3 regions of the Bacillus cereus group sp. N8 genome follow, and region 2 is predicted to be linked to each of the others. Evidence: predicted binding sites of a transcription regulator. Region 2 holds the regulator's gene; each other region holds the start of a gene.

Region 1 (10,225 bases), on a different contig from region 2:
TTGCCTCAGCTTCATGCGTTAGTATGGGGAAATAAACGCGGCGTATAATGAGAAGGGATGTTTAAAATGGCAGGAAGATTAGATGAAGATTTAAAAGATGTAACATTATTAGGAAATCAAAATACAAAATATTTATTTGAATATAGCCCAGAAATTTTAGAGGTATTTGATAATAACCATCCAAATCGTGATTACTTTGTAAAATTCAATTGTCCTGAATTTACAAGTTTATGTCCGAAAACAGGACAACCAGATTTTGCAACAATTTATATTAGCTACATTCCAGAACAAAGAATGGTAGAGAGTAAATCTTTAAAGCTGTATTTATTTAGCTTCCGAAATCATGGTGACTTCCACGAAGATTGCATGAACGTTATTATGAATGATTTAATTAAATTAATGGATCCACGTTATATTGAGGTATGGGGGAAATTTACACCACGTGGTGGGATTTCAATCGATCCTTACTGTAATTACGGTCGCCCAGGAACTAAGTATGAGAAAATGGCAGACTACCGTATGATGAACCACGATCTATATCCAGAAACAGTTGATAATCGTTAATATATATAGAAAGAAAGGATCTGTATGATATACAGATCCTTTCTTTCTATTATATTATGCATGTTGATTAATGACAGTATAGTTTTTATGGCTTACAACTGTAAGAGGTTCCATATCTAGTTCTCTGAAATTTTCCATAATTGTTAAATCAACAATAACGGAATTTTGATTTACTTTTTGAACACGGCCTTGCATTCCACCTTTAAATTCAATGATATCTCCAGTTTCTGCGATCTGCATAAGCAACTCTCCTTGTTACAGTTTTCCCCAAAAAAGAATAATTTGGGCTTTTTTTATTTCCTCTTATTTTGAACTATATTTACTAATTTGTAAATGTTTCCAAAGTAAAAATTCAAAAAATATTCACTTTTTGTAAGAAAATATGTAAAAAAATATTGTTAGGAGAGGAATGATGAAAATGCATACATCTTTATATGGGAGTATAATAAAAAAGATACAATGACCTACTAAAGTAGGAGAAATTAGGGGCGGTAAAATGATGTTTGAAATTGTGGGGAGCTTTATAGCGATTTTATTATTTTTATTTTCTTATATACAGTTGAAGAAAATGCGTCAACATGAAACAACTATATATTTTGATGGACTGGATGGTGTGCATGCATCGATAACGCATAATAGTAGTGGGGATATGTAATGATATATAACTTTCTTTTTATGCATGGTATGATGGCAATAAGAAATAGTACATAATATAGTTCGTAAGTGATGAATGGGGAGTGGAAAGAATGCGAATTTCTTTTATTCGTCATGGTCGTTTGGACAGTACTATAGAGCCAATGACAATTATTTCATTTCGTGAATGGATGAAGCAATATGATTTAGGAACTACGGTAAAAGAAGCTCATATACCGATTGAAACAATTGAGGCGATTACAACAGCGAAATTGGTCGTAACGAGTGATCAGAGGCGTGCTGTGCGATCAGCAACCGAATTAACGGATTCTTTATCTTTTGTGCAAAATCCTCTTTTTAGGGAAGCTGAAATTCCGACAGGTTTTTATGCTCCAAAATGGTTGAAATGTAAACCTAATGTATGGATGTTTATTGGACGTACACTATGGATAGCTGCTTATAGTAAGGATGTTGAGTCTTATAAGGAAGTACGAGAAAGAGCAAGGCAAGCTGCTAATATGTTACACCGCTATGCGCTCGTACACGGACGTATTGCTCTTGTAGGTCATAGTTATTTTAATGTGATGATTGGGACTGAACTGAGGGCAATGGGGTGGTCAGGTTCGCCTATTTTCCATAGAAAGCCATGGGGATGTACAACGTATACATTTCGTGAGGCAATGGATGGAAATGTATTAAATACGAATTTAACATAAAAGAGGCTGTCCCTTTGGCAGCCTCTTTCTTTACATAACAAGCAAAAAGAATTGTCCTTTTAAGATATAGAAACTAATGACCGTAATGGTTTTATTAGATGGGCATACGGTTCACCAACAAGCATAACGATGTTATCTTTTTTGTAACCAAGTTTTTCATATAGTGAAAAAGCGCGTTTGTTTTCTAAATTAACAAGTAAGGCGATTTTTTCATGACCTTTTTCAGTTGCATGAAGTTCAGCTGCATCGATTAATTTAGAGCCAATGCCACGTCCACTGTACATATTTGAAACTGACAACGTGTCAATATAATACTCATCAAATTCAGCTTCTTTTTCTAACGTAATGGATTCGTCTTCATGTAGTTCTCTTAAGTAGTGTACGATTGGTGCATCAAGTTGTTCAGCGTCACTACCGTGATAAACGACAATAACCCCAACTACCTTTCCATCTTGTTCAGCCACTAAACAGTTTTCATAGCTCAATCGATTATTTTCTTTTGCGAACCATGTTTCAAGTCCTAGTATCACTTTTGCTTCAACTGTGCTACCTGTGATTTTTTCAGCAATTTCGTGCAGAGCGTTATACAGTAAAGGTGCTACTCCTATCGCATCTGTCTTTTTTGCTTTCCGAATCATAGTATCCCTCCTAGTTCTATGCATATATTGTAGCATAAAATAAAATAACAAACAGTGGATTGGAACTTTGTTATACAGAGCGTCAAAAAGTTTGATATAGAGAAGTAGCTATGTTAGTATATGATATTTAGTGCGAAAATAATAAAGTGATATAGCTATAAAAATAATGAAAGTGAATTACATAATAGTAACGGGATAAATTTACCGTTGTCGACCTATAGAAGATGCGATAAAATAAACTATTGCAGAGAGGTGAAATACATGGATGAACAATTAGCAAATGCAATTTTGGATCAGCTGAAAAATGGTGAAATAAAGGAGTATGTTGCAACGAAAGATGTATTTTATACGTTTAGGAAAGTTGTAGTAAGTCGAGAAGATTTTAAACATATTATCGGGAACGCACAGCGCGGTGGACAGGTAATTTATACATATTCAGAAACACCACGTTCATAAATAGAAGATAAAGGGGAGGAGAATTATGGGCGATTTTAAACAAGGCATTTTACCGCATTGGGATTATATGTGGAAAGATAGAGCTGGGAATAGGTTTATGGGAATGGTTATGTATCCAGAGAAACGAAAATGTTCAGCAAAAATGCTTCAGAAAATAAAAAGAGCATATGAAGAAGCTGTAGAAATTAAAGTAACTGTACAAGTTCAACATACATATCAGTACGTAGAAGGAATGATCGTATACTTTGATGAAGAAGCGCCTGTATGTACAATGCTCGATAAAGATGAGAATCCACATCATATATTTATAAAAGATATTTTGCGTATTGAGCACCCGGAATAATTTTTTTCATAAATAAATTGAAGTTCCATAATAATAATCTTTTTCTATAATAGTTATCTTTTAGTATGTAACGAGGAACGAAAGAGTATGTATAATATTTAATAAAGTAAAATTGATAAATGTAATCGTTGTTTAGAACAGATTATCGTTTAATGTCTGTTCTTTTTTGCGTGATGCTGGAGAAATATAATCCTCCAGCATTTACTGTTTTACGACAAAAAATATTGTTAACTTTTTTAAAATGAGGTTAAATGCGTTGACAACTTTTTTGAAAAGCACTTTATTGACATGAGTTTTAGAATGTTGTTTCATAGTCTTTGTATTGAAAAAAAACGATGATCATGTCGAAAAGTAAAAGTTAAAAAAATAAAGATTTTATACATATATCTTGTGTCTTATTTTGAAACGTAATACAATATATAGAGAAAACAAGAAACGACATACAGAGAATATATATTGGAGAGGGAGGGTCGGAAATGTTAGTTGCATATGATTCTATGACAGGAAACGTGAAGCGTTTCATCCACAAATTAAATATGCCGGCCGTTCAAATTGATGAAGCTCTAGTATTAGATGAAGACTTTATTCTTATTACGTATACAACAGGTTTTGGCAATGTACCGGAACGTGTTTTAGACTTTTTAGAACGCAATAATGAAAAATTAAAAGGCGTATCTGCAAGCGGCAATCGTAATTGGGGAGACATGTTCGGTGCAAGTGCTGACAAAATTTCTACTAAATATGAAGTGCCTATTGTATCAAAATTTGAGTTATCTGGAACAAATAATGATGTAGAATATTTTAAAGAAAGGGTGCGGGAGATTGCGACACATTGAACTGAATAATGAAATCACGCAAATGCAGGACGGTTTTTATCAGCTTCATAAAGATAAAGAGGCGTTAGAAGTCTTTATGGAAGAAGCTAGAGAGAATACCGTTCATTTTAATAGCGTGGCAGAGCGAATGGAGTATATGAAAGAACACGATTACTATTACAACGTTCTGGACGAGTATAGCTTGGAGGAAGTAGAGGGAGTATATAACATCGCTTATGGTGAAAACTTCGAGTTCCAATCTTATATGGCAGCATCTAAGTTCTATAAAGATTATGCGTTAAAAACGAATGATCAAAAACAATACTTAGAAAGCTATGAAGATCGTGTAGCAATTGTGTCATTATACTTAGGACGCGGTGATGTTGCGAAGGCAAAACACTTCGCAAGCATGATTGTAAAACAAAACTACCAACCAGCGACACCAACCTTTTTAAATGCGGGAAGAAGCAGAAGAGGAGAAATGGTGTCTTGTTTCTTGTTAGAGATGGATGATAGCTTAAATTCAATTGGCTTTAACATTAATACTGCAATGCAATTATCGAAAATCGGTGGTGGAGTAGCTTTAAACTTATCTAAGCTACGCGCACGTGGTGAGCAAATTAAAGGTATTGATAACGCCGCAAGTGGTGTAGTACCTGTTATGAAATTGCTTGAAGATTCGTTTTCATATGCGAATCAACTTGGCCAACGAAAAGGTGCCGGCGCTGTATACTTAAACATTTTCCATTGGGATATTATTGAATTCCTTGATACAAAAAAAATAAATGCCGATGAGAAGAGCCGTATTCAGTCTCTATCAATCGGAATTATCGTTCCAAGTAAGTTCTTTGAACTTGCTGAGAAAAACGAACCTTTCCATGTTTTCGCGCCTTATACAGTATTTAAAGAGTACGGAAAACATTTAGATGATATAGATATTGATGAAATGTACGATGAATTAATGAGCAATCCGAAAGTGAAGAAGAAGCCACTAGATATTAGTGCACGTGATATGCTGATTAAAATCGCTATGATCCAGCTTGAGTCTGGTTATCCATACTTAATGTTTAAATCAAATGCAAATAACCAGCATCCATTGAAGGATATTGGAACTGTGAAGATGTCGAACTTGTGTTAAATATGTAGCACCTTCTAGTAGAAATGCTAGTCGAACACTCCGTTAAACGGGGAAAGCCTCAAGTTTGAGGTAACCTACCGTGCTAAATCTTATCTTAGAATGAAAATATAAAAGTTCAGAATGTATCTTATTATTTTGTATAGCAGAGTTATCGGACAACATAAAGTAATAAGAGACTTTCTGAATTAAGATAAGTAAAAGCCTAACGACTATCCCATTTGGGAGTAGAGCGCAAGCGATTGGCGTTCGAAAAGCGGAGCACCTAACCAGGTAATGCTGTAGGTGATGATATAGTCTGTCCTGTATGGTGACATACAGCAGTTGCATGAGCAACGGACTGAGTAGTAGCGAACTCGGTTGAACATTCGAGACAGAAATCTTCCAGCTTCAAGAAACTTCTGAAATAAATGATTACGGTACAGATGACATTATCCGTCGTGATATTAACTGTAACTTAGGATCGTTAAATATCGTAAATGTAATGGAAAATAAAGAGATTCGTGAAGCAGTTCATGCGGGGATGGAAGCTTTAACAGCTGTTTCTGATATGACGATCATTCCGAATGCGCCAACTGTGAAAAAAGCAAATGATGAGCTTCATTCAGTTGGACTTGGAGCAATGAATTTACACGGATATTTATCAAAAAATAAAATCGCATATGAAAGTGCAGAAGCGAAAGAGTTCGCTCGTACATTCTTTATGATGTTAAATTACTACTCGATTGAGAAAAGTATGGAAATCGCTAAAGAAAAAGGCGAAACATTTAAAGACTTCGATAAGTCTGATTATGCGAACGGCACATACTTTGAAAAGTATGAAACGACAGATTACAGCCCAGTAACTGAAAAAGTTCAGCAATTATTTGAAGGAATTCATATTCCAACAAAAGCAGATTGGACAAGTTTAAAAGAGCAAGTGAAGAAGAATGGGTTATATAATTCATATCGTCTTGCAATCGCTCCGACACAATCGATTAGTTACGTTCAAAATGCAACTTCAAGCGTAATGCCGATCGTAAGTCAAATTGAATCAAGAACGTATGCGAATGCGACAACATATTATCCAATGCCGTATTTATCAAAAGATACATTCTGGTACTATAAATCTTCTTACGATATGAATCAGTTTAAATTAATTGATTTAATCGCGGAAATTCAAGAACATATTGACCAAGGAATTAGTACTATTCTTTATGTTAATAGTGATATTTCAACACGTGAGTTAGCACGTTACTACATTTATGCACATAAAAAAGGCTTGAAGAGTCTTTATTATACGAGAACACGTAAATTAAGCGTAGAAGAGTGCGTGGCTTGTACCGTTTAATATAAAAAGTGAGACATTATGAGCAGGGTTTTTCTGAACCCTGCTCATGCTTAGTTATCAATTTTTTTATGTTTATTTAGAGAAGGGGCGATTTAATGCGTGCGGTAAACTGGAACAAAAAAGAAGATGATTTTAGTTTAATGTTTTGGAAGCAAAACATCGCTCAGTTTTGGACAGAAGAAGAAATCGCAGTGTCTTCTGACAAAAATACTTGGGCACAATTATCAAAAGAAGAGCAAATTGCTTATAAGCGTGTATTAGGTGGTTTAACACTTTTAGATACGAAACAAGGTGGCGAAGGGATGCCTCTTGTGCTTGTTCATCTTGAAAATTTACAAGCGAAAAGTGTATTAGCTTTCATGGGCGCTATGGAAGAAGTACATGCGAAGAGTTACAGTCATATTTTCACAACGTTAGCTACTGAAGAAGAAATTGATGATATTTTTGAATGGGTAGATAACCATCCATTACTTGAGAAAAAAGCTGGTATTGTTACTAATTACTATCGTCGTTTATTAAAGTCTGAAGTAACGAAAAAAGAGTTATACATGGCAATGGTAGCAAGTGTGTTCTTAGAAAGTTACTTATTCTATAGTGGATTCTTCTATCCACTTTATTTAGCAGGTCAAGGGAAATTGACGGCAAGTGGTGAGATTATTAACCTAATAATTCGTGATGAGTCCATTCACGGCGTATTCGTCGGTATTTTAGCACAACAAATCTTCGCAGAACTTTCTGCAGAAGATCAACAAGAAGTGCAAAAAGAAACGCAAGAATTATTAATGGAACTATATGAAATTGAAATGGCATATACAGAAGAAATTTACACTTCTATCGGTCTTGTAGAGGATGTAAATCGTTTCGTTCGTTACAATGCGAATAAAGGACTTATGAACTTAGGGCTTGAGCCGAAGTTTGAAGAAGAAGAAATTAACCCAATCGTTTTAAATGGTTTACGTACAGATACGAAAAACCATGATTTCTTCTCTGTAAAAGGAAATGGTTACGTAAAAGCAACGAACGTTGAAAAGTTAGCTGACGATGACTTCGTATTCAATTTTTAATATAGTGTTATAGAAAAAGCTGTCTTTATAGAGAAGACAGCTTTTTTGCTATGAATGGTTTACATAATGTTATTATTTCATGAAAATGTTTTAATCTTGTAAAAGCCCAGTTTGCGAGGAAGTGGGGATAAAGAAAATACACGGGTTAAAGTTTTATTTTCATATTTAGTGGTATGAGAGATTGAATAACTTATGTAAAAATGAATAAAAAATGAGAAGAAATGAGGTCCAACTACACCTATACGTTCTTTTTAATATTGAATTTTCAAAGTCTAGAAATTTTGGCTTAAAAATTGCATGAATATTTAAAAAGTAACGAAAAGGGAGGTAATACTTGATGTGATATTCAGTTACTTGAAAACGCTTCCTTTTAACTGTCGATTTTTAAATGGAAATTAGATAGAGAAAGTAGGGGGAATGATAGGTGGGAAAAGTAGTTGGTTTAAAACGTTCATTAGGACTTTGGTCAATTGTTATGCTAGGGGTCGGGTATATGACACCGATGGTTGGATTTGATACATTTGGAATCGTTTCTGAAAAAACGGGCGGTCATGTTCCAGGAGCTTATCTTATTGCATTAGCAGGAATGTTGTTTACCGCTGCAAGCTACGGAAAAATGGTAAAGGTTTTTCCTACCGCAGGATCTGCTTATACGTATACGCAGAAGACAATTAGTGCAAGGCTTGGGTTTCTTGTTGGATGGTCCGCGTTATTGGATTATTTATTTCTACCGATGGTGAACGCACTATTAACGCGAATTTATATGTCAGCATTTTTTCCAAGTGTTCCTAGTTGGGTATGGGTCATTGGTTTTGTTCTCCTGGTTACATTAATAAATATGATTAGCGTAAATGTTACTGCTAATTTCAATACGTTCTTAGTAATATTTCAAGTGTTAGTAATGGCCGTGTTTGTTTTTCTAGTTATAAAAGGTTTATTAGCGGGAGAGGGAACAGGAGAAGTTTTTTCCATTCAGCCGTTTTTTCAATCGGATATACAAATATCACCGTTAGTTGCAGGTGCGACAATTCTTTGTTTCTCATTTTTAGGTTTTGATGCAGTAACTACATTTTCAGAAGAGACACCAAACGCGGAGAAAACAATTCCTCGAGCTATTTTTCTTACTGCTTTAATTGGTGGAGTTTTATTCATTACTACTACGTATTTTACACAGTCTATTTTTCCAGATACATCTGTATTTAAAGATAAAGAATCAGCGTCTCCAGAAATCGCGCTATATGTTGGAGGAAAACTATTTCAAGCTTTCTTTTTAGTAGGAACGCTTATGGGGACACTTGCGTCTGGTTTAGCTTCTCATACAAGTGTATCCAGATTATTGTACGTTATGGGGCGAGACAATGTAATTCCGAAGAAAATATTCGGATACATTCATCCCCGCTGGAGAACTCCAGTATATAACATTGTTATTGTAGGAATTATTTCGCTCTCGGCTATATTCATTGATTTAGAAACGGCAGCATCTCTTATTAATTTTGGAGCGCTTATTGCATTTACATTTGTTAATTTATCTGTAATTTCCTACTATGTAATTAAGAAAAAAAGATATAAAACGATAAAAGATTGTTTAAATTTCTTAGTTATGCCTATTTTAGGTGCTGGTACTGTGGCAGTACTATGGTTTAACCTCAATATTCATTCACTTATTCTAGGGATTTGCTGGGCTGCTATTGGAATTGGGTACCTTCTATATGTTACAAATATGTTCCGTTCAGCTCCTCCGCAAATGCATTTTGAAGAAGCACAGGAAATATAAAAAGAAAAAGACATCGGATAAGTTCCGATGTCTTTTTTTATATTTGATAATCATGCAGCATTGCATAAGTCATTCAAAGATTCATAAGTAAAGGGGATGACACGATATGATTAACGTAGTATTTTCACTTGGCACGATTATTGCTTTGTACAATTAGTAAAAATATAAAGAGGGGTGTTATCGTGCCGATTCAATCAGAAAAACATACAAATACAGATGAAGTTGAAAATCCTTTAGAGGAATTTCAATCTATATTAAAAGAGGCGCTTCATCTTTTAAGTTATCCAGACGAAGTATTCGAATTTCTGAAAAAACCGATGCGTTTTTTAGAAGTAAGCATTCCTGTTCGCATGGATGATGGAACAACAAAGGTATTTCAAGGGTATCGCGCTCAGCATAACGACGCAGCAGGGCCAACAAAAGGTGGTATTAGATTTCATCCAGATGTTACGGCAGAAGAAGTAAAAGCACTTGCTGGCTGGATGAGCTTGAAATGTGGAGTGACAGGACTTCCATATGGAGGCGCAAAGGGCGGGATTATTTGTAATCCACAGGAGTTGAGTTTTAGAGAACTAGAGTTACTGAGTCGTGGGTATGTAAGAGCAGTAAGTCAAATTGTGGGACCGACGAAAGATATTCCGGCACCTGATATGTATACAAATGCGCAAATTATGGCTTGGATGCTAGATGAATATGACCATATTAGGGAGTTTGACTCTCCAGGCTTTATAACCGGGAAGCCATTAATGTTAGGAGG
Region 2 (10,225 bases):
TTTACAAGAGATGACACTTGAGCAAGAAATGCAACAAGATCGTTTGCATACATTAATTGAAAATATGGGAAGTGGAATGATTTTAATTGATAGTCGTGGTTATATAAACCTTGTAAACCGTTCTTATAAGGAGACCTTCCACGTAACAGACGAAGAATATTTAGACCGTTTATACTATGAGTCGTTTCATCATACGGAAATTATTGAGCTCGTAGAAGAAATCTTTATGACAGAAGTGAAAGTGCGTAAACAAATGTTATTGCCGCTTGGAATTGAGCGAAAGCATTTCGAAGTATATGGAGCACCGATTATCGGGACGAACCATGAATGGAAAGGAATTGTTCTCGTATTCCATGACATTACTGAGCTAAAGAAATTAGAACAAATGAGAAAAGACTTTTTAGCGAATGTTTCTCATGAACTAAAGACACCGATTACTTCTATTAAAGGTTTTTCAGAAACACTCTTGGACGGAGCGATGGATAATAAAAAATTCTGCGAACATTTCTTACATATTATTTTAAAAGAAAGTGAGCGCATGCAAGGATTAATTGAAGATTTATTAGATTTATCAAAAATCGAGCAGCAAGGGTTTAGACTAAATATGGGTACGGTTGATATGAAGGGTATTCTTGAAGACATTCACATGGTGCTCGATAATAAAGCGGGAGAAAAAGAAATCTCTTTACAAGTGAATGTATTGAAACGAGTTTCCGTTATTGGAGATCCGAGCCGCTTAAAACAAATCTTTATTAATTTAATTAATAATGCAATCGTATATACGCCGGCTGGCGGCGTTGTTTCAGTTGAATTATTAGAGGATAAATATAATGCGTATATAAAGGTGTCGGATACTGGAATTGGTATTAGTAAAGAAGAAATCCCTCGTATATTTGAACGTTTTTATCGAGTTGATAAAGCGAGAAGTAGGAATACGGGTGGAACGGGTCTTGGTTTATCAATTGTGAAACATTTAGTTGAAGCACATCAAGGTACGATTACGGTGGATAGTGAGGTTGGGGAAGGAACGACATTTACAGTTGTTTTACCAAAATCAGCTACTGAAAAATAGGATGAAGGATATTTACAATATATTAACATTGGCTTAATTAAATATTAATAAAGCTCTGTTAATATAATAGATGAAAACCCCTTCATCCAAGGAGTAATTTTGGACGAGAATAGTTATGCTGTTCTCGTCACTTCCCTTTTATGTTAGTAAACGTTTGTATATATGATAGAAAATAGCCGTTATTTTTCTTCTCTCTATTAGTCATGTTAATATAGAGAGAGGACAGGAACGGTTTTTTTCTGTGGAAAAAATCGTTTCAAATATGTATGGGGAGGTTTGTAGTTTGGAAAAAAAAGTCGTATTAGTAGATGGTAATAATATCGCGTATCGTGCTTTCTTTGCACTACCGCTTTTAAATAACGACAAAGGTATACATACGAACGCAATTTATGGTTTTACAATGATGTTAATGAGGATACTAGAGGAAGAAAAACCGACGCATATGCTTGTGGCGTTTGATGCGGGGAAAACAACATTCCGTCATAAAACGTATAGTGATTACAAGGGAGGACGTCAAAAGACTCCACCAGAGTTATCAGAGCAATTCCCGTTTATTCGTGAGATGCTTGATGCATTTAATGTTCCGCGCTATGAATTAGAAAACTATGAAGCGGATGACATTATGGGAACGCTAGCGAAGGAAGCGAGTGAGCAAGGGGCTTATGTAAAAGTTATTTCAGGAGATAAAGACTTACTTCAACTTGTTTCCGATAATACACTTGTATGTATTCCGCGCAAAGGGATTACAGAAGTAGATGAATATACGACAGAAGCTTTATTTGAGAAATATAGCTTATCACCAAAGCAAATTATCGATATGAAAGGTTTAATGGGAGACCAGTCAGATAACATTCCAGGTGTACCAGGTGTTGGTGAGAAGACAGCCATTAAATTATTAACGCAATTTGAAACGGTTGAAGCAGTATATGAAAACTTAGATCAAGTGAGCGGAAAGAAATTAAAAGAAAAGTTAGAAGCAAATAAAGAACAAGCTCTTATGAGTAAAGAACTTGCGACTATTATTACAGATGCACCAATTACTGTGCATGTAGATGATATGGAATATAAAGGGTATGAACCAAGTGATGTTATTCCAATGTTTGAGAATTTAGGATTTACATCTCTTTTAAATAAGTTAGGCGTTACGCCTGAAGAAACAGCTCCAGCTGAATTAGATGATATTACATTTGATATTGTGGAAGAAGTTACAGAAGAAATGCTTCAGCAAGATAGTGCGCTTATTGTAGAAGTGCAAGAAGATAACTATCATAAAGCGGATATCCAAGGTTTTGGTATTCAAAATGAAAATGGTTGTTACTTTATTTCGGCAGACATTGCTCTTAAATCAGATGCTTTCAAAGTATGGCTTGCAAATGGAGAAATGAGAAAGCATACATTTGATGCGAAGCGAGCTATCGTTTCTCTTAAGTGGAAAGGTGTAGATATTCAAGGGATTGATTTTGATTTATTAATTGCTGCTTATCTACTTGATCCAGCTGATACAGATAAAGATTTTCGTGCCGTAGCAAAAATGAAAGAAACACATGCCGTGAAATCTGATGAAGAAGTTTACGGAAAAGGTGCGAAGCGTGCAGTTCCAGAGTTAGATGTAGTAGCGGAGCATGTAGCTCGTAAAGTGCATGTATTATATGATGTAAAGCAAACATTCATTGAAGAGTTAAAAAAGAATGAGCAATATGAACTGTTTACAGAGTTAGAATTACCACTTGCACGTGTATTAGCTGATATGGAAGTAAAAGGTGTAAAAGTTGATACGGAGCGTCTTCGTAATATGGGAGAAGAACTTGCAGGTAGATTAAAGGAAATGGAACAGGAAATTTATAAGCTTGCAGGAACGGAATTTAACATTAATTCACCGAAGCAACTTGGAGTTATTCTGTTTGAGAACTTAAACTTACCAGTTATTAAAAAGACGAAAACAGGTTATTCTACGTCAGCGGATGTATTAGATAAACTTATGGATCATCATGAAATTATCCCTAATATTTTACATTATCGTCAATTAGGAAAGCTAAATTCAACTTACATTGAAGGTTTATTGAAAGTTGTACATGAAGATTCATCTAAAATCCATACTCGTTTCAATCAAGTGTTAACGCAAACAGGTCGATTAAGTTCAACAGATCCGAACTTACAAAATATCCCGATTCGATTAGAAGAAGGAAGAAAGATTCGTCAGGCATTCGTTCCATCAGAAGAAGGATGGATCATGTACGCGGCTGATTATTCACAAATCGAACTTCGTGTGCTTGCTCATATTGCAAATGATCCTGGGTTAGTTGAAGCGTTCCAACATGACATGGATATTCATACGAAAACAGCTATGGATGTATTTGGTGTTGGGAAAGATGAAGTAACATCTAACATGAGACGACAAGCAAAAGCAGTTAACTTCGGAATTGTGTATGGGATTAGTGATTATGGTCTTTCGCAAAACTTAGGAATTACAAGAAAAGCAGCAGCAGAATTTATTGAAAAGTATTTAGAAAGTTTCCCTGGTGTACAAGAATACATGGATGAAATCGTAAAAGATGCGAAACAAAAAGGGTATGTGGTTACATTATTAAATCGTCGCCGTTATATTCCGGAAATTACGAGTCGTAATTTCAATTTACGTAGCTTTGCTGAGCGTACAGCTATGAATACACCAATTCAAGGTAGTGCGGCTGATATTATTAAAAAAGCGATGATTATTATGGCAGATCGTCTAGAAGAAGAAGGATTACAAGCACGTCTTCTTCTGCAAGTACACGATGAATTGATATTTGAAGCACCAAAAGAAGAAATTGAAATATTAGAGAAGCTTGTACCTGAAGTAATGGAGCATGCAATTGAACTAGCAGTTCCATTGAAAGTTGATTATTCTTACGGTCCAACTTGGTACGACGCGAAATAAGGACGTGATGAAATGCCTGAATTACCAGAGGTTGAAAATGTTAGACGGACGCTTGAAAATCTTGTAACAGGAAAAACGATTGAAGATGTTGTTATTACTTATCCTAAAATAGTAAAACGACCGGATGATGCAGAAATCTTTAAAGAAATGCTAAGAGGCGAGACAATTGAAAATATAAAGCGAAGAGGAAAGTTTTTGCTTTTATATGTAACGAATTATGTCATTGTTTCACATTTGCGTATGGAAGGTAAGTTTTTACTTCATCAAGAGGATGAGCCAATTGATAAACATACGCACGTCCGTTTCTTATTTACAGATGGAACTGAATTACATTATAAAGATGTGAGAAAGTTTGGTACGATGCATCTCTTTAAGAAAGGTGAAGAGTTGAATCAAATGCCTCTTGCTGACTTAGGCCCGGAGCCATTTGATGCTGAATTGACACCGCGGTATTTACAAGAAAGATTGCAAAAAACAAATCGTAAAATAAAAGTTGTATTATTAGATCAGCGTCTTTTAGTGGGGCTTGGAAATATATATGTAGATGAAGTGTTATTCCGTTCTCAAATTCACCCAGAACGCGAAGCTGCGTCTTTAACAGAAGAAGAAATAGAAAGAGTGTACGAAGCGATTGTTACAACGCTAGGCGAAGCAGTAAAGCGAGGCGGAAGTACAATTAGAACGTATATCAATTCGCAAGGGCAAATTGGTTCGTTCCAAGAACTCCTAAATGTATACGGAAAAAAAGGAGAACCGTGTGTAACTTGCGGTACGATACTAGAAAAAACAGTTGTTGGCGGAAGAGGAACGCATTACTGCCCAATTTGTCAGCCAAGAATATAGAAAAGAGATAACATCGGATAGGCATTTGTCATATACATACAGCAGAGCTATGTATAAGGGAGGAGTTTACCGATGTACCTTTATTTATCTCTTATTTTATTAGCTTTTACATTAAGCTTGGATAGCTGTAGTGTAGGGCTAACATATGGTTTAAGAAGCGTAAGAATTCCACTAAGATCAATTGTAATTATCGGAATGTGTTCAGCGGCTGTTATGCTCGTTTCAATGGGAATTGGACATATGATCGCGAAAATATTTTCACCTGTTATCGCAACGCGTATCGGTGGGCTTGTTCTTATTGGAATAGGGATTTGGGTATTATATCAATTTTTTCGAAGTGAGAAAAAAGAAGAACCGAAGCAAGAGGAGAAGGTCTGGAAATTAGAGATTGCCTCGCTTGGGCTAGTGATTCAAATTTTACGGAAACCGACTGTAGCAGATTTTGATAAATCAGGCACCATTTCTGCAGGAGAAGCATTGCTTCTTGGTATAGCTCTTTCTGTAGATTCATTCGGTGCTGGAATTGGTGCATCTTTATTAGGGTATGCACCCGCTATGATGGCGATATTAGTCGCGGTTATGAGTTCTTTATTTTTATTTCTTGGAATGAAACTTGGTACGGTTTTATCGAATATGAAATGGTTACAAAAATTTACATTCCTGCCTGGGGTATTACTCATTATTATTGGAATTTGGAAAATGTAAGTATGGGCGTGGAACATTAGTTTCGCGCCTTTTAATATGAGGAGGATTATTATGACAGTAGTAATTGGATTAACGGGAGGCATTGCAAGCGGAAAAAGTACGGTATCAGAAATGTTTCGTGAACTAAATATACCAGTTATTGATGCTGATATTATTGCGCGAGAAGTTGTAGAACGAGGAAAGCCAGCATATAACAAAATTGTAGAGGTGTTTGGAACGGAAGTGTTACAAGGAGATGGGGAGCTTGATCGACCTAAATTAGGAAGTGTCGTTTTTTATAATGAAGAAAAACGATTGCAGTTAAACAAAATTGTGCATCCTGCGGTACGTGAAGAAATGAATGCGCAAAAGGAGATGTACATAAAAGAAGGTATGCAAGCGGTTGTGTTAGATATCCCTCTTTTATTTGAAAGTAAATTAACAAATCTTGTTGATCGTGTTTTAGTTGTAGCTGTTATGCCGAGTACGCAATTAGAACGTTTAATGAAACGGAATAATTTTTCAGAAGAAGAAGCAACGGCACGTATTCAATCTCAAATGCCATTAGAAGAAAAAGTAAAGCGTGCAGATGAAGTGATAAATAATGATGGCACAATTATGGGAACGAAAACACAATTACAGGTAATTTTAAAGAAGTGGAACATTATTAACTAAAAAATTGTGAAATTAATGAAAATGCTTAGTGACATTCCTCCTTTTTGTGTTATACTATTATTGGGATTAGAGATAAATAGTATAACGCATTCAAGGGGGATAACATATTATGACTCGTGTGGCAATTAATGGATTTGGACGTATTGGGAGAATGGTGTTTCGTCAAGCAATAAAAGAAAGCGCATTCGAAATTGTAGCAATCAATGCAAGCTATCCGTCCGAAACGTTAGCACATTTAATTAAATATGATACAGTACACGGTAAGTTTGCCGGAACAGTGGAAGCATTTGAAGATCACTTATTAGTAGATGGGAAAATGATTCGTCTTTTAAACAACCGTGATCCAAAGGAATTGCCTTGGACAGATCTAGGTGTTGAAGTTGTAATTGAAGCAACTGGTAAATTTAATTCAAAAGAAAAAGCAATTCTTCACGTTGAAGCTGGAGCGAAAAAAGTTATTTTAACAGCGCCTGGTAAAAATGAAGATGTAACAATTGTAGTTGGTGTGAACGAAGACCAATTAGATATTACAAAACATACCGTTATTTCAAATGCATCTTGTACAACAAACTGTTTAGCACCTGTTGTAAAGGTGTTAGATGAGCAGTTCGGAATTGAAAACGGTTTAATGACAACTGTTCACGCTTATACAAATGACCAAAAAAATATTGATAACCCACATAAAGATTTAAGAAGAGCACGTGCTTGCGGACAGTCAATTATTCCGACAACGACGGGTGCTGCGAAAGCGCTTGCAAAAGTTCTTCCGCATTTAAATGGAAAACTTCATGGTATGGCACTTCGTGTACCAACACCAAACGTGTCTCTTGTTGACTTAGTAGTAGATGTAAAACGTGATGTAACAGTTGAAGATATTAATGAAGCATTCAAAACTGTTGCAAACGGTGAGTTAAAAGGAATTGTAGAATTCAGTGAAGAGCCTTTAGTGTCTATCGACTTTAATACAAATACACACTCAGCTATTATTGATGGTTTATCTACAATGGTAATGGGTGATCGTAAAGTGAAAGTACTTGCTTGGTATGATAACGAGTGGGGCTACTCTCGTCGTGTTGTAGATCTTGTAACGTTAGTTGTTGATGAAATAGCGAAACAAAAAAATGTGCAACATATTTAAGTGAACGAGGGAGAGGGCAAGTGAAAATTTGCCCTCTTTTTTTAATTTTTTCTGAAAAGGAAAAAAATTATATGAGTATATTTTGGAAAGTGGACATACCAAAAACGTTGTGATTACTGTATTTGTGAATCATTTATTTTTTTTAGGGAAAAGTAAAGAGGAAAATATGACAGAAAATCGAAAAAACTGTTGTTGCAAAATGAAAATAAACAAAGTATACTAACACTCGTAAACTTAAGAGCTGAGGTACGTAGTCACTACTTAAAGGGTTAGGACCTCTCTGGACTAACTTTCCCCCGTGGTAGTGGAGCAAGCCAAATTGCAAATTAGTTTTCAATTCGAACAGTTAGAATAAATTTACAAGGGGGAACTGTAGAATGGATACTATGGATACGATGGGTCGTCACGTGATTGCTGAACTTTGGGATTGCGATTTCGACAAGCTTAATGACATGCCGTATATTGAACAATTATTTGTGGATGCAGCACTAAGAGCTGGTGCTGAAGTACGTGAGGTTGCTTTTCATAAATTTGCACCACAAGGTGTAAGTGGAGTAGTAATTATCTCGGAATCACATTTAACAATTCATAGCTTTCCGGAGCACGGTTACGCAAGTATTGATGTTTATACTTGTGGGGATCGTATTGATCCAAATGTTGCTGCAGAATATATTGCAGAAGGTTTAAACGCGAAAACGCGTGAGAGCATCGAGCTTCCTCGAGGCACTGGTAGCTTCGAAATTAAGCAGAGAGAAACAAAAGCTCTTTAAAAAAGAACATAATTGATTTAAAATGTAAAGAGGTGTATAATGCACCTCTTTTTTAGTTTATATAAAATAGGATCATGATATGTAATAACTTAGAGTGGTCAGTGTATAAGAATGAGTTATATAATATTGTATATATATTTTCACATGTAGGTGAGTAGCGAAAAAATAAAGATTATAGTGTAAAGGAGTGAATGAATTGCGTTGTCCATCCTGTTTTCATAATGGCACAAGAGTGTTAGATTCGCGTCCGGTAGACGAGGGGCGCTCTATTCGAAGAAGAAGAGAATGTGAAAGCTGTTTAAGTCGCTTTACAACATTTGAAAGAGTAGAAGAATCACCTCTTATCGTTGTTAAAAAAGAAGGAACACGAGAAGAGTTTAATAAAGAGAAGATTTTACGCGGTTTAATTAAAGCGTGTGAAAAAAGACCTGTATCTTTAAGGCAGTTAGAAGAAGTGACACAAAGTGTGGAGCGTGAACTTCGTAACTTAGGTATTTCAGAAGTGAAAAGTGATATGATTGGTGAAATTGTTATGGAAGAACTTCGTGATATTGATGATGTTGCTTATGTACGTTTTGCGTCTGTGTATCGTCAATTTAAAGATTTAAATGTATTTATTGAAGAATTAAAAGATATACTGCAAAAAGAGAGATAGTAGAAGGTGTAGTATACTCTCTTTATATACTGTAAGTAAATGAGATAAGAGAGCTAGAAGCGGAAGCTAATAGCTCTTTTTCGCTAAGAAATTATATAATAAAGATGAACGAGTGAAATATAGGTTAGATTGGATGAGAGAAAGGGAAAGCAAGAATGGAAAAACAGTCATGGATGGAGCTATTGCCGATTGATCGTTATAAGGTAAGTGCGAAAGGGTTGTTACATAATTACGACCGGAAAGTTTTAACAATGTTGTATCAGCCGTTAATAGGTAGTAGAGCTTTTAGCTTATACATGACGCTATGGGGGGAGCTTGAGCAAGATCGTGTATTTGGAAAAGAGAATACACATCACTCCCTTATGGTGACCATGCAAATGCAACTTCCTGAAATATATGAGGAACGAGTAAAGTTAGAGGCGATTGGGCTTTTAAATGTATATATTAAAAAAGAAAAAGATATTCGAATGTTTATATATGAGCTGCAACCACCGTTATCTCCGAAGCAGTTTTTTGATGATATTGTTTTAAGTATCTTTTTATACAATCGATTGAGTCGGACAAAATATAACCAAGTAAAGCAATATTTCTTAGAAGAAGAATTCGATTTTGCTTCTTATGAAAATGTTACGCGCTCCTTCAATGATGTATTTGATTCATTTAATCCAGGTCAGTTTGAGCATGCGCAAGAAGAACTTCGTATCCCAAAAACGACAACTATGCCAAGTAACGAGAAGGGGGATGTTCCGAAAGTTTGGAATGATTTCTTTGATTTCTCTTTATTTATGGAAGGATTATCAGCGCTAGTTCCTAAAAAGGCAATTACAGATCAAGTACGAGAGTGTATCATTACACTTGCCTATGTGTATGGTGTGGATGTGTTATCAATGCAAAATATCGTTCTTGGTACGGTGACAGAGGTGCAAACAATTGATATTGAAAGACTTCGAAAAGGAGCTCGTGATTGGTATCAATTTGAAAATGGTCAAGCATTACCAGTATTAAGTGAAAGAGTGCAACCTCATGCTGCACGTACTATGAAAGAGAAAGAGCCATCTACGCAAGAAGAAATGCTAATGAAGCAGTTAGAGGAAATATCGCCAAAACAACTATTGAAAGAAATTTCAGGTGGTGCAGAAGCAACGAAAGCAGACTTGCAAATTGTTGAGGATGTAATGATAAACCAAAAGTTAACGCCAGGGGTTGTGAATGTACTTATTTATTATGTTATGCTACGCTCAGATATGAAACTTGCGAAAACGTATGTTGAGAAGATTGCTGGACATTGGGCACGAAAAAAGGTCGGTACAGTAGCTGAAGCGATGGCGTTAGCGAAAGAAGAAAACCGTCAATATCAAGAGTGGGCTGAGACGAAGAAAAAAGGTCGTACGGCGAAGAAAACAGTGCGAAGAGAAATGGTGCCAGATTGGCTTAAAGAAGAGCCGAAAGAAGAAGTGAAAGAAACTGTGAA
Region 3 (10,225 bases), on a different contig from region 2:
ATCCTAGAGAATTATTAACTTGTAAGTCATTGTTTAAAGAGATGCTAATAAAAAGATAAGAGCTATATAGCGCTCTTATCTTTATTCACTCTTATTAAGTTGATACGTATAAGATTCAGGATCGTTAGTGCTAAACTCTTTGACTAGAGTAAGTTGATTTGTATCCGGATTATATTTGAAAATTTTGACCGTATGTTCGCTACTTAGTGATGGATTATATTCTTGAATAGCAAATGTATTTTCAGCAATCTGTGTCATATTACTGGTTGAAACGTTTTCTACGGCATCATGATTTGTAGAAATTTCAACGACTCTTTCACCGTTGAAAAATAAAAGAACGATTAATAAAACAACTAAACATATTCGTATATAGCGAAGTTCTTTACTAATAGGATGTTCTCCCAAAACAATCATCCTTTCTATAACTATTGTATAGTAGTGGTGGTAGTCATCGTGAAGAAACTAAGAATACCGAGACCGGCTAAAAGGATAAATGAGATTAAAGCGATATAGAGACAAATACGTCCAACTTGCTTTTTTTCAGGATCTTTACTGAAGAGCGAGATGATCCAAGTGATAATCCCGATTGGGGAAAATATAAAACTAAGAATATATAATAGTATTTTTTCAAATAGATTCATAAAAATCCCCCTTTTTGAAAGTTCTACATGTGCAGTTTTCTTCGTATTAGTGCTGCTGTTATGTAGGAAAGTACAGAATAAACAGCACTATAACTAATCCAAACGTCTAAGTTTTGTAAAGTTAGGTGTATATCAAATCCCGAGACGATAATGAAAAAAATAAGTGGAACAGTAAAAGAAATAATAATAGCAGCCCATTTGAATTTGTATAGCAAGCCGCTAAAACAAATACATAGTAATGGTAAAGTGAAGAAAGCAAAAGTAAAAGGGTTGATAAGTAATTGTAAAATACATATCACCTCGCAGGTTTTGTATTTATTTCTAATTATATGATAAAAAGGTAAATATTTCATCTAGACTATAAATATTCTAACTATTTTGAATGTGAATATTTCCAAGCTTGTCCGTATAAGCTAAAATAAGGTATATAGTATTTTGTGATTATGTTATAAGAAGATAAACACGTTAGGGTGATATAAGATGTGGCGGAAGCTTACGATTATTGTAGTGTTACTTTGTTTAGCGGGATATGCAGCTTATGATCAGTTTGGTAAAAAGGATCAAGTAGTACAAGAAAAGCCAGCAAAAAGTGAAGCTGCTATGAAAGAGATGATCGCAAGGAACGGTATTGAAATAGGAAAGAGTGCACCAGACTTTGAATTGACAAAATTAGATGGAACGAAGGTAAAGTTATCGGATTTAAAAGGGAAGAAAGTTATTTTAAACTTTTGGGCAACGTGGTGTGGACCTTGTCAGCAAGAAATGCCTGATATGGAGGCTTTCTATAAAGAACATAAAGAAAATGTAGAAATTTTAGCAATAAATTATACGCCTTCAGAAAAAGGAGGGGGAGAAGAAAAAGTAAGAAATTTCGCTAAAGAAAAAGGGATTACTTTTCCTATTTTAATGGACAAGAACATTGATGTGACAACAGCGTATAAAGTAATTACGATCCCAACTTCGTATTTTATAGATACAAAAGGTGTTATTCAGGATAAGTTTATTGGACCGATGACGCAAAAAGAGATGGAAAAACGGATTGCTAAATTAAAATAACGGCGAAAAGGTAGAGATGGAATATAATCGTTTCTGCCTTTTCTTTTTCAAGTAGTGAAAGCTTCGTGATATGATAAAAGAAATATAAATGTTTAGAGATAAAGGAGTGTCTGGAGTGGGGAATGTATCCTTACCGTTAGATTATGTTGTAATTGATTTTGAAACAACAGGATTTAACCCTTATAATGATAAAATTATTCAAGTTGCAGCAGTGAAATATCGTAATCATGAACTAGTAGATCAGTTTGTTTCCTATGTGAATCCGGAGCGTCCAATTCCGGAACGAATAACGAGTTTAACAGGTATTACAAATTATCGCGTTTCGGATGCACCGACGATTGAAGAAGTGTTACCTTTATTTTTAGCATTTTTACATACAAATGTTATTGTGGCACATAATGCCTCTTTTGACATGCGTTTTTTAAAGAGTAATGTAAATATGCTTGGACTACCTGAGCCGAAAAATAAAGTTATCGATACTGTATTTTTGGCGAAAAAATATATGAAACACGCGCCTAACCATAAACTTGAAACGTTAAAACGAATGCTTGGAATTCGCTTAAGTTCTCATAATGCATTTGACGATTGTATTACGTGTGCGGCAGTTTATCAAAGGTGTGCATCAGTTGAAGAAGAAGGAAAAAGAAAAGCGAAGAAAGAAGTGCTTGATGAAACAATAGTATTTGAAGCGGTAAAAGAAATGCTTGTACGAAATAACCGTGATATTGAATGGATTCGTTGTATGAGTGTAGGAAGCTATTTAGATATAAAAGCTTTTTATCCGGTTATGAGAGTAAAAGTAAAAGGGCGAAAGAAATACATATTAACAGAAATATTAGAAGATGATGTGAAAGAAATATGTACGAGTTTAAAATGTGAACCTGCGTTAAAAAGTGAAGTTGGTAATACGAGAATTATGCTTAATAACTTAGAGGATGTCTTGAAATTAGAAAGTTATATTTTAGAACAGTATGATTTCGTATTACGAGCGCTGCGTGATTATAAAGAAAGTGAAGTGAATGCAGAAGAAAAATTAAAAGAGTATTTAAAAGTTTTGGTATAAAAAACTCCGTGTGCTATTTTGAAGTGAACCCGAATCGTGGTATAGGAAAAAACACCTCCTGAATTCGCATACAAAGTATGTAAATGTAACGGAGTTGTTTTTCATTTGAAGAGCAGAGTACATTACTGAGAAGAAGTAATGTGATTGATTTGATATTGAAAGGCCCCCACCATTTTAGTCCTATCTAAAATGGTGGGGGCCAATTTGGTTTCTAGTTAGTCGCTTATTAAATGTAAAGCTGTTTAGTTATCTTACAAATTTTCTTTGAAAAGTTCTGGTAAAAAATTACTGAATTCACTCATTTCTTCTACATTGTGTTTATATAAACCACTTAGATTAATAAATGGTGGTAATCCTTTCGGAAAAATGAATGTAGAAGTCATTACTGTACCGTTCTCGGATTTTTCGTATTGATGTATTACTTGTGAAATTACATCGTCATTATCATCTAAACATGAACCCATTAAAACATGGCTGTAATGGGTATTTATAGGACAATCTTTAGGGTCTTCCCATCTGATTCTTAGCGGGAATTCTAGTCCATCCCCAGCAGATTCGATTGAAGCTGATATGGCTCCTACATGCCCATGCACTTTAGGATCAACTAGCCACTTAAAATCAACATGTTCTTCTGGGTGCCATAGTTTATATCGTTCAGAGTTATCGATATTATCCCACCACCAGTCAATCATTTCTGGTGTTACGTCATTCAATTCATGTTCAACTACTATTGATACTTGGTTTTTCATTTTTGTACCTCCTATTTTTTAACCAACATAGTGTCGGTTATTTATATTTATTATTATAGTTTGTGTATTTCATACGTTCAGTAAACAGAAATAGCCGATCTGTTGTATTCTGAACACTTTATAAAAATATGTCTAAAAAAATTCAGGAAGGGAAAAATTGGCAAAAGCATACACTGATTTACGTATAGCTCGTACTAAAGAAGCAATACATTATACAGGAACTAAATTAATACATGAAAAAGGGGTAGATTCGATTATATACGTTTAAGGATATTACAACTAAAGCCAATATTAATCGAGGGACATTTGCTTGGAATTCAAAATATTTTCCGAATTAAGATATGGATGAAATGGTAACGTATCGATCCAATTTATCGATTTAACAACCTGTAGGAAATAATATCCTTTTGGAAATATACCAAAAGTACTAAGGGAATTGGGGCAGATGGTTTAGGTGTTTTGATCTGTGTCCCGATTTCGGGGGCATTTTAATTTATTATACACGGAGCTTTTTTAGGAGTACTAAAACATAAAATTTTCTTACAAATCTGATTAAAGAGTTTTTCATTTGCTCATACTATGTAGTAAGAAAGCGAAGGAGAAAGGGTGAGCAGCATGAGAAGAAGTCGCCGTAAATCGTTTGAAGAACTTGTAAATGAAAATAAACAACAATTATTAAGCGATCGCGATGCAATCGATCGAATTGAAGAACGTATTGAAAAACGTTATGAAATGAAACTTTTTAAGCAAGCTGAATAATTCTTAACGCTAGTACGATACTAGTGTTAAGGAGGCGATAGTAATGGGTAATCCGAAAAAGAATTCAAAAGACTTTGCACCAAATCAAATTGGAACACAATCGAAAAAAGCTGGTGGCAATAAAGGGAAGCAAATGCAAGACCAAACTGGTAAACAACCGATTGTTGATAACGGTTAAAGTAAAGGAGAATATTGCATTCTCCTTTTTTTGTATAAATTTGAAGGAATATAGGTAATTTAAGATGGTATGTATAAAGAATTAGGAGGGAAGTACATGCCGAATCCAGATAATCGAAATGACAACGCTGAAAAATTACAAGAAATGGTACAAAATACGATTGATAATTTTAATGAAGCAAAAGAAACAGCGGAACTTTCTAATGAAAAAGATCGTGCTGCCATTGAAGCGAAAAATCAAAGACGTTTAGAAAGTATTGATTCATTAAAAAGTGAAATAAAAGATGAATCTTAACAGAATGTACAAAAAAGGCTGACGGAAGTCAGCCCTTTTTTGTAATCGTAAAGTTTTCGACGAGTAAACGCCAATTTTGTGGGAATGGTAAACCAATCTTCCAGTAACTAATACCGCCAATACCTTGTTCTTTCATTAAATTGAATTTACTTTGAACAGATCGTGAATCTTCAAACCAAACTTCATGTTGTACACCGTTTTCGTCAAAGTAATTAAAATGGGGAGCTTGAGCTGTGAAATCATAACGGATAGGAACATTGTACTTACGTGCTAATGCGACCGCTGCGACAGAACTAACAGCTTTTGCGGGCGGATTACCTTGTTTAAATGGAAGTTTCCAATCGAACCCGTATAAATTTTGCCCCATCATAATTTTTTGTGGAGGCATTTGAGATTTTGCATATTGAAGTACTTCTTTTACAGGACCGATAGGAGAAATAGCCATCGGTGGCCCGCCTTGCCAACCCCAGTCGTATGTCATAATGACGACGAAATCAACAATTTGCCCTTGTGCTTTATAATCATGAGCTTCAAAGAATTTTCCTTTTTGAGTGGAGCTTGTTTTCGGTACGAGAGTTGTACTCAATGTGTACCCGCTAGGTAAGCGTGTTTTCACATTTCGTAAAAAACGATTATATGCTTCGCGATCTTCGGGCGCCACATTCTCGAAATCGAAGTGAATATCTCGCATACCGTATTTTTCAGCTGTTTGCAAAATGTTCGTAATAAATTTATTTTGAATGGTTGGGTCACGCAACAAAACAGATGTTAGTTCAGGACTAAAGTTCCCGTTTTCGATATTTGTAATAACGAGCATAGGGATGGTTTTGCCTTGAGTTGCAATATTAGCGATTTTAGCTGTTTCCGTTGGTTCTTTTAAAGTGCCGTCTCTTTTTGCTTCAAAGCTGAAGTAGGCTAAATATGTTAAAAATGGATTAATAGCACGTGTAGCATTTACTAAACTTTCTTTTATCGGTATTGTTGAAGGTTGTAAATAAGCGATGGATTCTACTGCTCGTTTTGTCCCTTTCGGTATATATAATTGCTGTCCGACATGGAGTATAGATTTTAACGATAGATTATTAACTTTAGCCAAACTAGCAAGAGGAACGTTATACGTTTGAGAAATTCGATATAGGCTGTCACCAGGCTGCACATAATAATTATTTCCTTTCGTATTAACGATAAGTGCCTGACCAACAACGAGCGTTTCAGCTGGATTTAATCCGTTGTCTTTTACTATTTCGTCAGGTGTTGATCCATATTTTGATGCCAAGCTATATACGCTATCACCGCTACGAACAGTTACAATTTGAATCATATGCTTGCTCCTTTCAGGAAAAGATTCACTGTTTTTATTTTATTTTTGATTCCGGTGTATTATGATTAAATGTATGCAAGGCAGCAGAAGTGAAAGAAGGCGAATACATATGTTTGTAGCAGAACATGAAGTTGAAATCCGTTATGCGGAAACAGATCAAATGGGTGTTGTTTACCATTCAAATTATTTGGTGTGGCTCGAACTAGGTCGCACGAAACTTATACAAGATTTAGGATTTTCATATGTTGAAATGGAGAAAGAAGGAATTATTTCTCCTGTGTTAGATTTGCAAATTTCATATCGCAAAGCGATGCGTTACGGAGAAAAAGCAATTGTGAAAACGTGGATTGATACTGTGAGCCCGCTTCGTGTTGTATATGGTTATGAAATATATAACGGTGATGATGAGCTTTGCATTACTGCAAGTACAACGAATATTTGTGCAAAAAAAGAAGGGTTCCGCCCTGTATCATTTAAAAAATTATATCCTGAGTGGTATGCGAAATATGAGGAAATTAAAAAGAAATAAAAAAAGCGTGGCAGAAGCCACGCTTTTTTTTATTTTTCATAATTAAATTGAGGGAAATCATCACCATCGTTAAGTGTAACAGATAAATTATGTCCATCGAAGAACCACTCATCATCGCCTTCAATAAAGAAGTTAATACCTTCTTCTTGAGTTTGAACAGCAGGATGTGCAGGGTCATCTTTACGAATACCTAAAGAAAGTCCTTTTTGCACAGTACTGCAACCGCCGTATTGTACGAAAAGGCGTAGTGTTTCACCCGATTGTAAGTTTAATTCGTTTTTATACCATTGTGCTGCTTCTTTTGTTACGGAAAGATTCATGTATAGTTCCTCCAGATTATGTTGCTTTTTCTTTAGTATAAAAAATAACGCAAAAAGACGCTATTAATATGCTTCACGTTTTCTTTTTGCGTTATGTGGGTTACGATCTTATTTTTGCTTTTTTGAAAAGTTTGCTTTCGGTTCAGTTTTATTTATAATTCGTCCGATATTTGCACGGTGTTTATAAATAACCATACCTGCTAATAAACACATCGCAATAATGAAGATTTTATCCCCGCTAACAATGGATGCAATAACAGCAACGACAGCTGTTACCATAGAAGAAAGTGATACGTATCTTGTTGTAAATAAAAGGCTGAAAAAGACAACAGCTAATATTGCAAAAACAACTGGTGAGTAGCATAATAGCACGCCAGCAGAAGTTGCAACTGCTTTACCACCGCGGAATTTCGCGAAAATTGGATATACATGTCCAAGAACAGCAGCTAAGCCGAACCATAGTGGGTGAACATCTAATCCGAAAATAATCGGTAGACTTGTTGCTAATGTACCTTTTAAAATATCAGCAATTGTAACGATGAAACCTGCTTTTTTCCCTAATGTGCGGAATGTATTTGTTCCGCCTAAATTACCGCTTCCGTGCTCACGAATGTCGATTCCATAGCCAATTTTTCCAACGACTAATGCAAATGGAATCGAGCCAAGTAAGTAGGCAACGATAAATAAAAGATATGTAGTAACCATAAGTTCAGTCTCCTTTATTCAAATGTGTTGATAAAGGGTAAAAAGAGTTTTTCCCGTTTATTGTACCATACATTTGTAAAGAGCACATTTCTTTTTTGTAAATGAAAAATTCATTATTTCGTGAAAAAAAATTCACAGGAATGTTACATTTCTTACAGAAACAATAAGACTATATGTTGTAACATTTTAATCAAGAGACACCAACATATTGATGGAGGGTTATGAATGTTACAACAAAATACACGTGGAGAAGAATTAATGAAAGTGTTTGGGACAATTGTCCACGGTAATGAACAAGATTTAATGCAGGAAAATGCAAATGTAGATGGCCGATCTCCAATGGGAGTGATGGGAACGTTCGCATCTGAGAGTGCAAAGTACTATGCTGTAGCAAATTTACTATCAGATCAAGTGAAAAAAGCGATAAATCAAAATATATTATATCCACATGATTTGGATTTTTATGCAACAGGAACGACGACTTGTTCGCAAATTCCTTTAGCACAAATGCTTGCTACCGGTTTTCATACTGGACATGGACATATGAGACAACCGCAAGACATTAAAAGTGCGTTGGCGCTTTCTTCAATTATTTTTCAAGCGAATCAAAACATGCAGCATGGTGGTCAATCGTTTGCACTCTTTGATATTGATTTAGCTCCATATGTGAGAAAAACCGTACTGAGACATAAAAAACGACTACAGTCATATCCGCTTACGAAAGAACAAATAGAAGAATTTGCATGGAAAGAAACAGAAAATGATACGTATCAGGCATGTGAAGCGTTCATTCATAATTCAAATAGTATGCATAGTAGGGGCGGTGGACAAGTACCGTTTATTTCTATTAATTATGGAACAGACACATCAAAAGAGGGACGGTTATTAGTTAGACAGCTTTTAAAAGCGACACAAGCTGGTCTTGGTAAAGGGGAAACACCAATTTTTCCTATTCAAATTTTTAAAATGAAAAAAGGTGTGAACTTTGAAGAATCTGATCCGAACTATGATTTATTTGAATTAGCGTTAGAGACAACGGCTGAACGATTATTCCCTAACTTTTCATTTTTAGATGCTCCGTTTAATGCAGTGCATTATGATGGGCGACCTGAAAGTGAAGTATGTTACATGGGATGTCGCACTCGTGTTATGTCTAATATACATGGAGAAGAAACAGCAATAGGAAGAGGGAATCTGTCGTTTACTTCTATTAATTTAGTGAAATTAGGGCTAATTAGTGGATCGAAAGAAGCGTTTTTTGAAGCGCTAAATTATTACTTGGATTTAGGAATTAAGCAATTATTAGAGAGATTCGCGTATCAATGTACGAAGCGAGCGAGAGATTTTCGATTTTTATATTCACAAGGTGTATGGCGTGGTGGAGAAACATTACAGCCTGAAGATTCTGTAGCACCTATTTTAAAGCAAGGGACGTTAAGTATTGGTTTTATCGGTCTTGCGGAATGTTTAGTAGCTTTAACAGGAAAGCATCATGGAGAAGATGAAGAGTCATGGAAACTTGGATATGAAATTATTTCCTTTATGAGGGAGAGAATGGATAAGGCGACAGAAGAACATCAACTGAATTTCTCAATCATTGCAACTCCTGCAGAAGGTTTATCAGGGAAGTTTGTGAAAAAAGACAGAGAAGAATTTGGTGAGATTAGCGGTATAACGAACCATAATTACTATACGAATTCATTCCATATTCCAGTTTATTATAACATTCAAGCGATAAATAAAATTCGTTTAGAAGGACCTTTTCATGCTCTATGTAATGGAGGGCACATTACGTATATTGAACTAGACGGAGCAGCGATGCATAATCAAAAGGCGTTAAAACAAATTGTACAAGCAATGGCAGAGCATGGCGTTGGATACGGTTCAATTAATCATCCTGTTGATCGTTGTAAATGTTGCAGCTATCACGGAGTTATTGGAAATGAATGTCCAAGCTGCGGAAATGAAGACGAGACTAATATAGAAAGAATTCGCCGTATAACTGGCTATCTTGTGGGAGATATGTCGAAGTGGAATAGTGCGAAACGTAGCGAAGAGATGGATCGGGTGAAGCATAAATGAAAGTGATGAATATCATTCATGATAGTGTAGTAGATGGGGAAGGGTTGCGGACAGTCGTGTTTTTTGCGGGCTGTCCGCATCGTTGTATTGGTTGTCATAATCCGAAATCGTGGAATGTTTGCAACGGAACTGAAATGACAGTAGAGGAAATTGTGAAAGAGATTGAAAGTAATCCATTAACTGATGTAACATTTTCAGGTGGAGATCCATTCTTTCAAGCTGCTGAAGTGAAAAAAGTAGCGAAAGCTGTGAAGGATTTGAAAAAAAATCTATGGATTTATACAGGTTATACGTTAGAAGAGATACAGAGTGACCAAAATAATGATATGATAGAATTGTTACATTATGGGGATGTTTTGGTCGATGGAAGATTTGAACTTGATAAAAAAGATTTAACACTTCCATTTCGCGGAAGCTCCAATCAACGTATTATTCGATTGAAAGAGTAAAAAGGCGGGATAGGTTATATGAATAAAACAGTATTGCTTGTTGAAGACGAAAGAAGATTACGTGAAATTGTTAGTGATT

What was found. The regulator NrdR, encoded in region 2, represses ribonucleotide reductase genes. The targets are predictions, from matches to a motif close to AACACNATATATNGTGTT.
Region 1: a site for NrdR is predicted at 3,760-3,777, ahead of nrdI (class Ib ribonucleoside-diphosphate reductase assembly flavoprotein NrdI). Genes of this name have one in related genera too.
Region 3: a site for NrdR is predicted at 7,781-7,798, ahead of JDS80_RS07895 (anaerobic ribonucleoside triphosphate reductase). Genes of this name have one in related genera too.

Annotation. Positions count from the first base shown of each region.
Region 1 covers NZ_JAEHBK010000004.1:33,478-43,702, reverse strand. The annotation lists gene queE (7-carboxy-7-deazaguanine synthase QueE) at 1-48, shown strand, start outside; gene queF (preQ(1) synthase) at 67-564, shown strand; gene JDS80_RS08630 (YkvS family protein) at 619-804, opposite strand; gene JDS80_RS08625 (hypothetical protein) at 1,061-1,219, shown strand; gene JDS80_RS08620 (histidine phosphatase family protein) at 1,311-1,913, shown strand; gene JDS80_RS08615 (GNAT family N-acetyltransferase) at 1,973-2,551, opposite strand; gene JDS80_RS08610 (hypothetical protein) at 2,813-3,007, shown strand; gene JDS80_RS08605 (hypothetical protein) at 3,033-3,350, shown strand; gene nrdI (class Ib ribonucleoside-diphosphate reductase assembly flavoprotein NrdI) at 3,827-4,186, shown strand; partial or broken gene JDS80_RS08595 (ribonucleotide reductase N-terminal alpha domain-containing protein) at 4,173-5,300, shown strand; gene JDS80_RS08590 (ribonucleotide reductase large subunit) at 5,680-6,630, shown strand; gene nrdF (class 1b ribonucleoside-diphosphate reductase subunit beta) at 6,726-7,694, shown strand; gene JDS80_RS08580 (amino acid permease) at 8,119-9,468, shown strand; gene JDS80_RS08575 (Glu/Leu/Phe/Val dehydrogenase dimerization domain-containing protein) at 9,651-10,225, shown strand, end outside.
Region 2 covers NZ_JAEHBK010000006.1:205,318-215,542, forward strand. The annotation lists gene phoR (sensory box histidine kinase PhoR) at 1-1,072, shown strand, start outside; gene polA (DNA polymerase I) at 1,356-3,989, shown strand; gene mutM (DNA-formamidopyrimidine glycosylase) at 4,002-4,832, shown strand; gene ytaF (sporulation membrane protein YtaF) at 4,905-5,537, shown strand; gene coaE (dephospho-CoA kinase) at 5,589-6,191, shown strand; gene JDS80_RS12555 (glyceraldehyde-3-phosphate dehydrogenase) at 6,301-7,329, shown strand; gene speD (adenosylmethionine decarboxylase) at 7,716-8,099, shown strand; gene nrdR (transcriptional regulator NrdR) at 8,296-8,754, shown strand; gene JDS80_RS12570 (replication initiation and membrane attachment family protein) at 8,910-10,225, shown strand, end outside.
Region 3 covers NZ_JAEHBK010000003.1:303,976-314,200, reverse strand. The annotation lists gene JDS80_RS07965 (ABC transporter ATP-binding protein) at 1-59, shown strand, start outside; gene JDS80_RS07960 (YmzC family protein) at 82-414, opposite strand; gene JDS80_RS07955 (hypothetical protein) at 426-641, opposite strand; gene JDS80_RS07950 (TlpA family protein disulfide reductase) at 1,122-1,697, shown strand; gene JDS80_RS07945 (3'-5' exonuclease) at 1,813-2,760, shown strand; gene JDS80_RS07940 (DAPG hydrolase family protein) at 3,012-3,509, opposite strand; gene JDS80_RS07930 (FbpB family small basic protein) at 4,125-4,268, shown strand; gene sspN (acid-soluble spore protein SspN) at 4,312-4,446, shown strand; gene tlp (small acid-soluble spore protein Tlp) at 4,543-4,740, shown strand; gene JDS80_RS07915 (glycoside hydrolase family 18 protein) at 4,769-6,061, opposite strand; gene JDS80_RS07910 (acyl-CoA thioesterase) at 6,171-6,590, shown strand; gene JDS80_RS07905 (HesB/YadR/YfhF family protein) at 6,620-6,910, opposite strand; gene plsY (glycerol-3-phosphate 1-O-acyltransferase PlsY) at 7,019-7,615, opposite strand; gene JDS80_RS07895 (anaerobic ribonucleoside triphosphate reductase) at 7,841-9,697, shown strand; gene nrdG (anaerobic ribonucleoside-triphosphate reductase activating protein) at 9,694-10,146, shown strand; gene JDS80_RS07885 (response regulator transcription factor) at 10,165-10,225, shown strand, end outside.